3 regions of the Microbulbifer echini genome follow, and region 1 is predicted to be linked to each of the others. Evidence: predicted binding sites of a transcription regulator. Region 1 holds the regulator's gene; each other region holds the start of a gene.
The links. Region 1 encodes PhoB, which activates phosphate uptake and scavenging genes when phosphate is short. Its sites were predicted from a motif close to TGTCATAAANNTGTAACA; they were not measured.

Region 1 (4,258 bases):
GCTGAGGCGGGTATGTGTCGCGAAGAATTCAATTACTTGCCCGCCAACAATCAACTGGCCGTTTGGCGCAAAGATGATAATAAGGAGTGATTATGCCCGTGTGGTTTGAAGTATCTGTTGTTGTGGCATTTGCCATAGGGGCGGTGTTCTTTTTCGCTAAATACCGCGAAACCGCGGCCGCGCTACACGAGAGTGAACGTATGAAAACGCGCCTCTCCAATGACCTGAATCGCTACAAGGACGTGCCGCGCCTGCGCGCTGTGCGCGAGGCGCTGTTGGGCGCTAAGCCCCTGCCCATAGATGATGATGGCAATGAGCATCTGTTGTTGCGGGATGGCGATTTGCAGTTGCACCATTTGATTCTGCGCCGGGAGAGCACACCGGTGCACGATGAAGAAGAGGCTACTTACCTTAAAAATGGTGAGCCGGTAAAACTATCGGAGTTTGAATAGTTTCAGGGGGGAGCGGATCAGGAATCCGCCGCCATTTCCTGTACCAGTGCAGGCGTTTTTTCTAGCTTCCCGTAGGGAAAGTGCAGGGTGAAAGTACTGCCCTGGGCGGGGACGCTCTGCACACTCATCTCTGCGCCGTGGCGTATCAGCACATGCTTGACGATGGCGAGGCCCAGTCCGGTGCCACCGCTGTCCCGCGAACGACCGGGATCCACCCGGTAGAAGCGCTCCGTCAGGCGCGGAATATGAATCGGGTCTATACCGATGCCCTGATCCCGCACACTGAAGTGCCCGCCGCGATCGTCCAGCCACCAGCACAGCTGGATCTCCCCTTGTCCCGGACTGTATTTCACCGCATTTTGGGCCAGATTGGCAAAGGCGCTGTGTAATTCGCTGGCATCGCCGCGGAGGCTGCAATCCCCTTTGCAGTCCACGCTGATCTGGTGGCGATCGCCACTAAAGCTGCGCGCCTCCCGCGCAACTCGCTCTATCAATTCGCGCACATTCACAGAGACATCACCGCTTTTACGCTCTGAAGTCTCCAGTCGTGCGAGTAACAGCAGATCGTTGACCAGGATAGTCATGCGCGCGGCTTGCTCTTCCATCTGTTCCAGGGGGCGCCGCCAAGCGGGGGGCGCCATATCGCTGCTTTGCAGAGTCTCCAGATAACCCGCGATCACGGTCAGGGGGGTGCGCAGTTCATGGGAGACGTTGGCAACGAAGTCTCGGCGCATCTGCTCAAGGTTGTGTAATCGGGTGATGTCGCGGACGATCACCAGCGCTTCGTCCTTACCGTAACGGGTGACTTCCAGCTGCAGGTGTAGGGCTTCATTGCCCGGTGAGGGCAAAGTCAGTGGTTCGCGGGGGGTGCTGTCCTCGCTGTGCATATAGCTGACAAAGCCGGGATCGCGCACAAAGTTCACCAGGGATTGTCCCTGATCGCTGGATTGCAGGCCGAGCAGTTCGCCGGCGGCGGGATTCCACCAGGCCAAGTGGTCGCCATTTTCCAGTGCCACAATACCTTCGCGCAGGGCACTGGTACTGTCCTGAACCCGGCGCAGCATGACGTGTAGCTTCTGCCTTTCGCGGCGATGGCGGCGCTGCATGCGGTAGAAGTCGTCGTAGATGTCGCCCCAGATACCAAAAGCGGTGGGGGCTGGGCCGCGGCGGCCATTGGCCAACCAGCGATTGAAGCGGTGCTGTTGCAAGAGCACAGAGATCAGGTAGATAGCCAGCCCCGTAATCAGGGCGAGCGTCCACTCAGCGGTACTGAAGCCGAGGGTCAAGCAGCCCAGAGTAATGATTAAAAAGCGCGAAAATTCGCCAATACTGCGATCCAACATAGGCTTGCTGTGTTACCTGGCGGTCGTCGGGAGGGCTGAAGTCAACCCCCCGCACTCAGTACATCTTAGAAACCCGGCCTACTGTGAGTAAATGACCAAGGGTTGTCGCGAGAGTCAGTGTCGATCCTGAGGGATTGTCACACTTTTTCGACAGTTTGCACAGAAAACCGATAGCCGGTGCCGCGTACTGTTTGGATATATCGGTCGTGACCATCCAGTGCCAAAGCTTTGCGCAGACGCCGAATATGCACATCTACGGTGCGCTCCTCCACATAGACATTGCCGCCCCAGACGTGATCCAGCAACTGGGTGCGGGTATAGGCGCGCTCTTGGTGAGAGAGGAAAAAAGTTAGTAGGCGAAACTCGGTAGGACCCATCTCCACCGGCTGTCCTTTAATGGTGACTCTGTGACTCAGTGGATCGAGCAGTAATTCGCCGGCGCCGAGGGGGTCTTCCGGGGTGGCCGGACCCGCGCGGCGCAGCACCGCCTTAAGGCGTGCGACCAGCTCGCGGGGGGAGAAGGGCTTGGTGATGTAATCGTCGGCTCCTGTCTCTAACCCTTTGATTTTATTATCTTCTTCGCCTTTGGCGGTGAGCATGATAATGGGGATTGAGGTGGTCAGCTCGTCGCGCTTAAGGCGCCGAGCGAGCTCGACGCCGGATACATCGGGCAGCATCCAGTCGAGAAGAATCAGGTCTGGCTTTTCATCGATGACCAGGGCGTGGGCCTCCTGGGCGTTTTCCGCTTCCAGGCAGCGGTAATCCGCCATTTCCAGTGCCACACGCAACATATCGCGTACTGCGGTTTCGTCGTCGACAATCAGGATCGTTTTACTGTGCATTTGGCTGCCATACCCGTTCTGTTGTCAGAATTTCCCATTTATGGGCGGGGATTAAACGGGATTTATATGACAAATATATGACGGTCTCGTCTGAACCCCCAGACCGGGATCAACTCAGGACATAATGCAAAGATATTCCGGCAAACAGCGCCAACCCAACCCAATTGTTGTGGAGAAATGCCTTGAAACAGGCATCTCGGTCGCGATTGCGGATCATCCACTGTTGCTGGGCGAAAAGTACTGCTACTACAGCCATGGCCAAGTAGTAAACGGTGCTGAGGTCGAAGCGCTGACCGATCAACAGTAATGCCAGCAACACCAGCAGTTGCAGGGCCGCCGTCATGACTCTATCCATTTCGCCGAACAGGATTGCCGTGGATTTAACGCCGATTTTAAGATCATCATCCCGGTCCACCATGGCGTAAAAGGTGTCGTAACACAGGGTCCATAACAGGTTGGCGGTATAGAGCAGCCAGGCTTGGGGCGGCACGTCGCCAGTGACCGCGGCAAATGCCATAGGAATCCCCATACTGAACGCCGCCCCTAATACCACCTGTGGCAGGTGCGTATGGCGCTTGGCGAAGGGGTAGCAAAAGGCCAGTAACAATGCTGGCAGCGACAATAAAATTGTGAGCGGATTAGTCGTGAGCACCAGCAGGAAGGCTGCCAGGCTGAGCCCGCCAAATAAGCCCAGGGCCGCTTTGGGTGTGATCTGGCCGGTAGCTAAGGGGCGCGTCACGGTGCGCTTTACATGACCGTCAATCTCCCGGTCGGCGAAGTCATTCACCGCGCAGCCGGCCGCACGCATCAGGATCACCCCCAGGGTGAATACCGCAAAGAGGTGGATTCCAGGCCAGCCACCTGCGGCGAGCCACAGCGCTGCCCAAGTGGGCCACAGCAACAGCAGGGAACCGATGGGCCTATCCATGCGCGCCAGCTGCCAGTAAGGCATGGCGGCGGGCCAGCGTGTGGCGATTTGTTGGCTGATCACGGTGGCTTCTCTCTCTGTGTCGTTTATTGGTTATTGGAAACTATGGGCGGACCTTCGGGGCGGAAATGCGAGAGGAAAGCTTCGGCGACCAGCAGGGGTTTATCCCGCAGCCAGAAAGTCGAGCGGCGTCCCCAGGCACAGTTGTCCTTGTCGCAAAGCCCCTTCAGTTGCAGGTCGGTGTTACGTCGCAACTGGTTCAATTCTATCTCGCCGCGGCGGATACCTGGCTCACTGAAAAGCAGCTCGCCCAGGGGGCGGTTGTCCAGGCTGCGCAGATTGCGGGACTTCCCCTGCAAGCTGCGCAGGGGTAGGACACTGCGGGCGTAGACCCAGGGTTGGCCGCAGCCCAACAATAATACTTCCCGCACCAGGGCGCGGCTGCGGCGCTTTAAATGCAATGCATGGCACTCCTCGGGGCGAGGCAGTTGCCAGCTCTGGCCGAGCACCTGCACACTAAAGTCCCCTCCGCTTAAGTGCTTCAGCGCAGCCGTGAGTGAGCCGGTGTACGCCAGCCATGGCAGCAGGTATTGCGGTGGCTGGGGTTGGGCCGGCCCGAAGGGCTGCCCACGCCAATCACCCGCAGGTACAAATGGAGATTGGTGCAACGATAACTCCGCAGTCTGGAAAAGC
Region 2 (4,258 bases), on a different contig from region 1:
GGGCGATCACCTGGCTGTCTACCAGGTTATTACATTTGAAAAACAACCCGGCCTCTCGCCCCTCTTTGGCGGCCTCTATTTCCCGTTCAATAGCCGCCTCCAGAGATTTACGCAAATTAAATGGCGAAACGATAATATTCCTGTAAACAGGCCGCCGATCGGGAGCACGCATAAATTCAAACACATTGTAAATATCGCGGCCAACCGCCTGGTTATTGGTTAACAGGCTAAAATCACAATATACGCGTGCGGTGTTCTCATTAAAATTGCCAGTGCCCAGATGGCTATAAAAGCGGTTTTTACCCTCTTCCCGTCGCACCACCGAAATCAATTTGGCATGCACTTTTAGTCCCGGTATACCATAAACTACCTGTACGCCGGCCTCACTCAATTCATGAGACCAGTGGATATTGGCCATTTCATCAAAACTCGCCCGCAACTCAACCACCGCAATTACTTTTTTATTATTTCTCACCGCATTGATCAAAGCAGCCACAACCCGGGAGTTTTTTGCCACTCGATACAGGCTGATCCGAATTTCCCTCACCTGCGGATCGATCGCAGCCGAAGCGAGGAAATTGGTGATCGCACGAAAATCATGGTAGGGATAATAAAAGAGTTGATCGCTCAACTTCAGTTGAGCAAAAATGCTCTCGTTGACCGGCAGGGTGGGCAGCGGGGACATCCGCTTGTAGCGGTGGCTGCGAGAATCCGAGGCAAAGCCCATCAGATCTTTGGAGTTGTGGTAACGCCCACCTGGGGTATAGCTGTCGTAACGCCCCATTTTTAATTTTTTCTTCACCAGGCCCAACAGTGCCTTGGGCATTTCGGCATCGTAAGCCAGCCGCACTGGATCAGCGTATTTTCTCTGTTTGAGTGAGCGCTCCACCCGATCGACGATGTTCTGAGTCACTTCTTCACTCAATTCCAATTCGGAATCGCGGCTTATTTTGAACATATAGGCCTGGGCAGAAAGGATAGGTAAAACGTGACGAAAAACATCCATCAGGCATGCACGGATAATATTATCGAGAACAATATATACCTTTTCCCGCTTGCCTCTTCGCGCCGGAATTTCCACAAAGCGCGACAGGGTGTCCGTTGGAATTTCCATGGCCGCATATCTACGCAGGTTGCCTTCCAATTCCAGAGTAATGGCGAAATAAATATTCTTTTCATTGAGCAGCGGCATCGAATTTCGGTCATCGATAAAAAAGGGCTCCAACTCAGGCAGCACTTCACGGTGAAAGTATTCCTCGACGAAAGCGCGCTGCGGCTCATTGAGATGGGTTTCCCGGACAATATGAATATTGTGCTTTCCGAGCTCAGAGAGAACCTCGGAATACGCTTTGGAATAGCGCTTTTGCAGCTGTAGTACCCGGCTATTGATCTTCCCCAGCAGGTTGGAAAAGTGCTGTTTTTGTTCCTCACCAATAGCAAATGCAGTCAACCTGCGTACATCGGCTACACGTACGCGAAAAAATTCGTCCAGGTTGTTAGAGAAAATACCCAGGAAGTGCACTCGTTCAATAATTGGTACGCTCTTATCCTCCACCTCCTGCAACACTCGCTCGTTAAAAGACAACCAGCTTAATTCTTTGGGGTAAAGGGGGATATCACTCGGCATCGGAAAACCATTTCGCAAAATTACCAGTTACAGCATGATAACAAGATCAACCGGGATAAAATCCCCCGAAAGACGAAACCTCTGTGACAGAGGTATACTTAGCCAAGTCTGAAGATTTCCCAATAAAATACACTCGCGCATTTCTCTACGCCTGTGGACTTTGGCGGCACTAGCCGAGATATTGTCGCTAACTCTTTGCCGAGACAGCGGGTGCTAGAGCAGATTGCTCTTTTCATTTAAGCAGGTGCCAGGATGCCGACACAAATGCCGATTGAACGCTTCGCCGCGCTCGACCTTGGCTCCAACAGTTTTCATCTGTTATTGGCTGAGTTTCGCGGACAACGCATGGTGCGCCTGCACACCGACCGCGCCATGGTGCGCCTAGCGGAGGGGTTGGATGCGGACCACAACCTCGACCCGGCAGTATCCGAACGCGCTCTGGCCGCACTCACTCGCTTCCAACCTGTACTGCAAAAGCTACCGGCTGACCATATTCGCGTCGTCGGCACCAATACCCTGCGCGCCGCCGCGGCCAAGGCCGACGGCTTTCTCGAAGAGGCGGAATCGATTCTCGGTGTGCCGGTGGAAACCATCAGCGGCATTGAAGAGGCGCGCTTGATTTACAGCGGGGTAATGGCCGCCGCCGATGGGCCGCCGCGGCTGCGCTGCATCATTGATATTGGCGGCGGCTCCACCGAGCTGGTGCGTGGCAGCGAAGCGCCGCAACAATTGCAGAGCCTCGATTTGGGCTGTGTATCCTTTAGCAAGCGCTACTTTGCCGATGGTCTGATTAGCGAAAATACCGTCAACCATTTCACCCGCGCGCAGCGCGCCGCCCGCGCCGAGCTACAGGAGCTGCAACATATGGCGGCCGGGGCCGAGGTGATTGGCTGTTCCGGCAGTGTGAAAGCCGTGGCGCGAGTGTTCAATGACGGCGAGGTGGCCGAGATCCTGCGCGAGGACATCGACCGGCTGGCCAGTGAGGTCTCACAAGTAGAGCATATTGCCGACCTCAACCTGCCCGGCCTCGACGAAGAGCGGCGCCCGGTCTTTGCCGCCGGCCTAGCGATCCTGCATGCCATCTTTTGCGAGCTGGATATTCAGCGCATGGAGGTGTCCCCCTACGCCATCCGCGAGGGCATAGTGCACGACCTGGCCGGCCGGCTGCACGGTGGTGATCGCCGCGCCAATACCGTGGAGGCCGCGGTACAGCGCTGGCAGATCGACCAAAACCAAGTGCGCCGTGTCAACGATACCGCCCTCAAACTGCTGCATCAGCTGCGCCTCGAATACTCGCAGGAGGGCCGACAGCGTCTGCGCTGGGCCATACAGTTACACGAAGTGGGACTGGCACTCACCCACAGCAGCTTCCGCAAACTCGGCGCCTATATGATTAAGCACGCCGATATGGCCGGTTTTTCCCGCGACGAGCAAGAGCACCTGGCCTATCTGGTACGCAATCAGCGAGGTGGCATTAAACCGCCAAAGGAGCACTACGGTTTCCACCCCAGCCCAGATTTACTGTTGTGCCTACGCCTAGCCTGCATTATTCATCGCGACCGCACAGAGCGCACTTTGCAGGGGATCAACCTAGCGGACCAGGGAGATGCCTATCGCCTGCAAATTGAGCGGGCATGGCTGGATAGCAGCCCGGCCATCGAAGAGCTGCTCTACCAGGAGGAGCAGCACTGGCAGTCACAAAGCCACCCACTGCGCCTTTTGGCGGTATAGCGCCTCTCCCCAGATTGCGCGGGGCCGCTGCATAACGGGCCCGCATCCATTTCCAACCTAAACTCTGTATCTATGAAACTCAGCGAAGTTACCCTCAGCCACCACTACGCCGACTTGGGCGACGCCTTTGGCCGTCAGATCGCCCCCACCCCCTTTGCACACCCCCATCTCATCGATATCAATCCGGTAGTCATACAGCTGCTCGGAATCAATAGCGCGGAGGCAAGCAATCCGGACTGGGCCAAACTGGGCTGTGGGGCTAAGTTGTTCAACGGCAGCCGCCCCTTCGCCATGAAGTACACCGGGCACCAGTTCGGGGTCTACAACCCGGACCTGGGCGATGGCCGCGCACTGCTGCTGGGGGAAATTGAAAAAGCCGGGCGCCGCTGGGAACTGCACTTAAAAGGTGCCGGACAAACCCCCTACTCACGCTTTGGCGACGGCCGCGCAGTACTGCGCTCCACCATTCGAGAATACCTCGCCGGCGAGGCTCTCAACGGCCTGGGTATCCGCTCCACCCGCGCTCTGAGCATTGTCGGTAGTGACGAGCCCGTAACCCGCGAACACATTGAGCGCGGCGCCATGCTGATCCGTGTGGCCGAGAGTCATGTGCGCTTCGGCCACTTCGAATACCTGTTTTACACCAAGCAGCTGCAAGCCCAGCAGCAGTTAATCGGCGACATCTGCCGACGCTTTCTCCCGGGTACCCATGGGCTCAGCGCCGGCGAGCAGGCAGAAGCCATGCTGCGCTTCACCACACAGCGCAGCGCCGAGCTGGTAGCCGGTTGGCAGGCGGAGGGGTTCGCCCACGGGGTGCTCAATACCGACAATATGTCGATCATCGGCGACACCTTCGACTACGGCCCCTACGCCTTTCTCGATGACTACGACCCGACCTTT
Region 3 (4,258 bases), on a different contig from region 1:
CTGCTGGGGATGCTACGTCACGGGGAGTTCGTTTGGCCGATATCGCCCTGCGGGGGGAGATGGGGGTGCCCGGCGCACTTACCGCAAAACAGTGGGGTTTTTACGATGTTTCGTTCAGTAAGACCAGCGCAGATCAGAAAATAAAGACGCCGGCAAATCGTGAATTTCACTTTCCCCGTGATTACGGCTCCTATGTTATTGAGAACATTCTGTTCAAAATTTCCTTTCCCGCAGAGTTTCATGGTCAGACAGCTTGTGAGGCGTCAATTATCCTGCATCCACAGATTGCGGGGCGAATTGCGGAAATTGATAAAGTTGTAGTGACTACCCATGAATCGGCTATTCGCATTATCGCTAAAACAGGCCCCCTGGCGAATGCTGCGGATAGAGATCACTGTCTTCAATATATTGTTGCCGTCGGCTTGCTATTTGGTCGTTTGTCTGCCGGTTTTTATGAGGATAATTTTCATCGGGATCATCCAGAAATAGATGAGCTGCGCAAAAAGATGGTTGTGGTAGAAGACAAGCGTTATTCCAAAGAATATCTGGAGCCAGAGAAGCGATCTATTGCCAATGCGGTTCAGGTGTTTTTTAAAGGCGGCGGAAAGACAGATCAGGTTGCCGTCGAATATCCATTGGGGCATCGACGTCGACGTACGGAGGGTATTCCGTTGTTGGGGGAGAAATTCAGATCAAATCTACTCTCGCGTTTTCCCCCTCACCGGGTAGAAAAGATTGTCGGTATCTTCGAAGAACAGGAGAAACTTGAGGGAATGCCAGTGAACCGATTTATGGATCTGTTGGTAATTTAGTAAAATCCGCTTCCATTTTCGACAGGTACTAAAAAGGCGGCTAAAGCCGCCTTTTTTCAAGCTCTTTACACTGAGCGATCGCCTAACGGCTCAACCTAAACCCAATTTGGATGAGCGTCGCTCAGGGTGTTATTAGAACTTGTATTCAGCACCGATACCGGCATAGTTGCGGTCGTAGTCGCCATCAGCAGTTTCGTCGGTGTAGAAACCGAATACTTTGGCTGCGCTGTTGAACTTGTAGTCAACGCCCAGGCTATAGGTCTCACCGTCTTCTTTCTTAATGTCAGACTGGCCGTACTGAGCTTTTAGAGTCCACTGCTCGATTTTGTACGCAACAGAGCCCATCCAGCCGTCGGTGTTCTCACCTGCGCCATCTTCCTGGTCTTCAAACAGTGCACCAACCTGTACAGGGCCGATGTTGTACTGGGCTACAAAGCGCTGAACGTCAACGTCCTGGCCTTCAACATCCTGGTCGATGGCGTAGGCCATGTAAACACCGTTGTTGTCATAGGCAACGGAAACGGAAACACCGTTATCACGGGTAATTTCATCACCCAGAATGACGTCACCATTATCGTCCTGACCGAGGATTTCGTAGCCAATTACTTCGTCTTTGTTGCTGATGTAAGCCGCAGAAGCTTTGAAGCCTGCGAAAGACGGCGTAGTGTACTGCAGGGCGTCCTCTTCGCGGTTGTCGCTGCTGGTGATCAGGCTTTTGATGTCGCCTTCGAGGTCGTTGAACAGGTCAACTTTCTTCTGGGCTACTTTCAGCGGGGTGTCGAATTTACCCGCGATTACCTGACCGAAGCCGCCTTCCAAACCCGCGTAGATGTTGCGCTGGGAGAAGGTGTCATCAGCGTCGCCGTCCATATCTACCTGGTATTCCATGCGGTAGATACCCTTGATACCGTCGGTCAGGGCGATCTCACCCTTCACGCCCAGTCGGGAAGCGTTGCTTTGAACGTCAGTGACAGAGCCGTCATCTTCGTCGGCAGACTGGAAGGTAACATTGGCTTTGCCGTAAAAGTCGAGGACATCGCCTTCTTCTTGGGCGTTGGCCAGAGTAGGGATCATGGCAACAATGGCCAGAGAGAGAGCGGTCTTATTCATAGTCGTCTCGCACAGATTATGGTTGTGGTGTGAGGGGAAGCCTTCCGTTTAGTTTGTTGGCTGTCCCTCGATTTGGTGCGGATTTTGCGACCTGAATATTACAAACATGTTAAAGGGGGTATTTTTCTTGAAAAAATATGACCAACGAGTGTCATAAAAACGGCAAAGGCCGTCATTAAGTGGCTTAATACGCCGGTTTCGGGCGGTTTGTGGTTCCATGGTGCCGGTTGTACGAAGGGCCCAGTCTAACGGAATACTCATTACGAAAGGGCCTTGTACAGGGATGACAGGGAAAATATCGGTCTACAAACCATTCAATGCTCAAAGTTGTAGCGGCTTGAAGGACATCGGTTTGCTCGAGGGGGTGACCTCGGCGCTTTGGGTGTTTTCCTTATCGATGGTCGCAGTGGGTTTGCTGCCCACCCTACCGGAGCTTTGGGTGATGCTGGGGGGCTATCTGGCTGTACTGCTGTCGCTGCTTACCCTTTGTCGGAATCGCACACTTTTGGTGCTGCTCTGTGTTTCTATGTTTGGGGCATTGTGGGCTCTTATCAGTAATCAAGCGGCGTTAGAGCAGCGCTTGCCTATTACGGCACAGGGTACTGATCAGCTCCTGACGGTCGAAGTTGTCTCTTTACCCGAGGAGAAACCCGCGAGGGGCAACGACTGGCAGCGGTCTTTGGGTAGGGATATCCGCTTCCAGGCACGAGTACAGGAGACGGGTCGGGGCCCTATTAAGGCGGGAAGCCTTCTATATCTCACTTGGTATCGGGTCGATAAAGATGTTTTGGCACGCTTGCGCGGTAATAGCCATTGGGTTTTGCCGGTGCGGCTAAAACGCCCACGGGGTAGCGTGAATCCACATACTTTTGATTACGAGGGCTGGCTGTTACAGCGTCGAGTATATGCAACCGGCTATGTACGTACGCGGGATCTAAAGCCGCAGTGGTTGCGGCAGGGTAGTGGATTATCCTTTGTGCGAGATCATCTTAGGGGAGTGATTCAAAGCTTGCCAATTGATCACCATGCTTTGGTAGCTGCACTGTTGCTGGGTGATCGCAGTGGCCTTTCTAATACCGATAGGGAGATGTTGCGACAGACGGGGACAGCTCACCTCCTGGCGATCTCGGGTCTACATGTGGGCATGGTGGCCGGGTTTTTCCTCTTTGTGGGGCAGTTACTGGCACGTTTCTTGGGGGTGTTGGTGGGTATAAGTCCCAGATGGCTGCCCTTGTTATTGGCTCTCACCGGGACTTTAGCTTATACGCTACTAGCGGGTGCGCCCCTCTCTGCGCAGAGGGCCTTGCTGATGATCTGGGTTTTACTGCTGGCATGGCACTGGCGGCGCAGGGTGGGCGCTGGGCTCGCTTTTTCAGTGGCTTTGGCGCTGGTATTACTTATCCAACCACTGGCCTTCTTCGGTGTCGGTTTTTGGTTGTCTTTTTCCGCTGTGGCGGCACTTCTATTGGGGTTTTCTGGTCGGCAGGCCACTAGGCCGGAGGGGAGTGCACGATTAAGTGGTGAGGCGGCGAATAAATTGAGCGGGCTGTCTAAGCGCTGGCCCTCCTTTTTTGTGTCGCTTCTGCGCAGCCAGTGGTTGGTGACTCTGGGGCTGATCCTGCCTTCTGTGGTGTATTTCTCCGGTTATAGCACGGGGGGAATACTGCTTAACTTGCTTGCCATTCCCTGGCTTGGCTTATTAATACTGCCGGCTTTAATGCTTGGTGCCTTGCTCGTGGGGTCGAGCCTGGGTCACTGGTGCTTTAAGTTTGCCGACTGGCAGTTGGATCTTCTTATGACGATGCTTGCTCGAGCCGAGCAATTCTTACCCAGCTGGCAAGCCCTGACGCCCCCTCAAACTTCCAGTTTGCTCTTTGTGTCAGCGCTGTGCGTTCTTCTGTTGGTTTTGCCTAGGGGCTTACCGGGGCGCTACTTGGGGTGGCTTTTCCTACTTCCGCTGTTGCAGCCCTTGCTGCCTGTGTCGGTTGTGGAGCAGCGCCAGGGGCTTACCTTCACTGCATTGGATGTGGGGCAGGGACTCGCGCTCTCTCTGCACTCTCCTGAGGGGCGGCTCGTATTTGATACGGGGCCGGTTTCCTCTTCAGGATGGAGTGCTGGCAATGCCATAGTCGCGCCCTATCTCAGCGGAAGTGGTGTAAAGGTGATCGATGCCTTGATTGTGAGTCATGGCGATCGGGATCATGCCGGTGGGGTGAAAGGTTTACTACAAGCCCTACCATCAACCCGTCTCTATGCCCCTGGGCAATTAGGGCAGAAACTTGCGGGCACTTTCAATATTCCAACTGAGCCCTGCGTGGCGGGGGAAAGCATCTCAT

Region 2: the regulator PhoB is predicted to act here: its motif matches at 1,653-1,670, upstream of ppk1 (polyphosphate kinase 1).
Region 3: the regulator PhoB is predicted to act here: its motif matches at 2,072-2,089, upstream of ACCI51_RS18410 (porin).

What each region holds. Positions count from the first base shown of each region.
Region 1 covers NZ_JBGMEL010000011.1:143,365-147,622, reverse strand. Annotated here, with positions in the region: gene ACCI51_RS12590 (DUF938 domain-containing protein) at 1-90, shown strand, start outside; gene ACCI51_RS12585 (hypothetical protein) at 93-452, shown strand; gene phoR (phosphate regulon sensor histidine kinase PhoR) at 470-1,795, opposite strand; gene phoB (phosphate regulon transcriptional regulator PhoB) at 1,933-2,637, opposite strand; gene ubiA (4-hydroxybenzoate octaprenyltransferase) at 2,747-3,589, opposite strand; gene ACCI51_RS12565 (chorismate--pyruvate lyase family protein) at 3,652-4,233, opposite strand.
Region 2 covers NZ_JBGMEL010000001.1:433,922-438,179, forward strand. Annotated here, with positions in the region: gene ppk1 (polyphosphate kinase 1) at 1-1,627, opposite strand, end outside; gene ACCI51_RS01830 (Ppx/GppA phosphatase family protein) at 1,892-3,358, shown strand; gene ACCI51_RS01835 (protein adenylyltransferase SelO) at 3,431-4,258, shown strand, end outside.
Region 3 covers NZ_JBGMEL010000028.1:16,336-20,593, reverse strand. Annotated here, with positions in the region: gene ACCI51_RS18415 (bifunctional 2-methylcitrate dehydratase/aconitate hydratase) at 1-812, shown strand, start outside; gene ACCI51_RS18410 (porin) at 945-1,922, opposite strand; gene ACCI51_RS18405 (DNA internalization-related competence protein ComEC/Rec2) at 2,206-4,258, shown strand, end outside.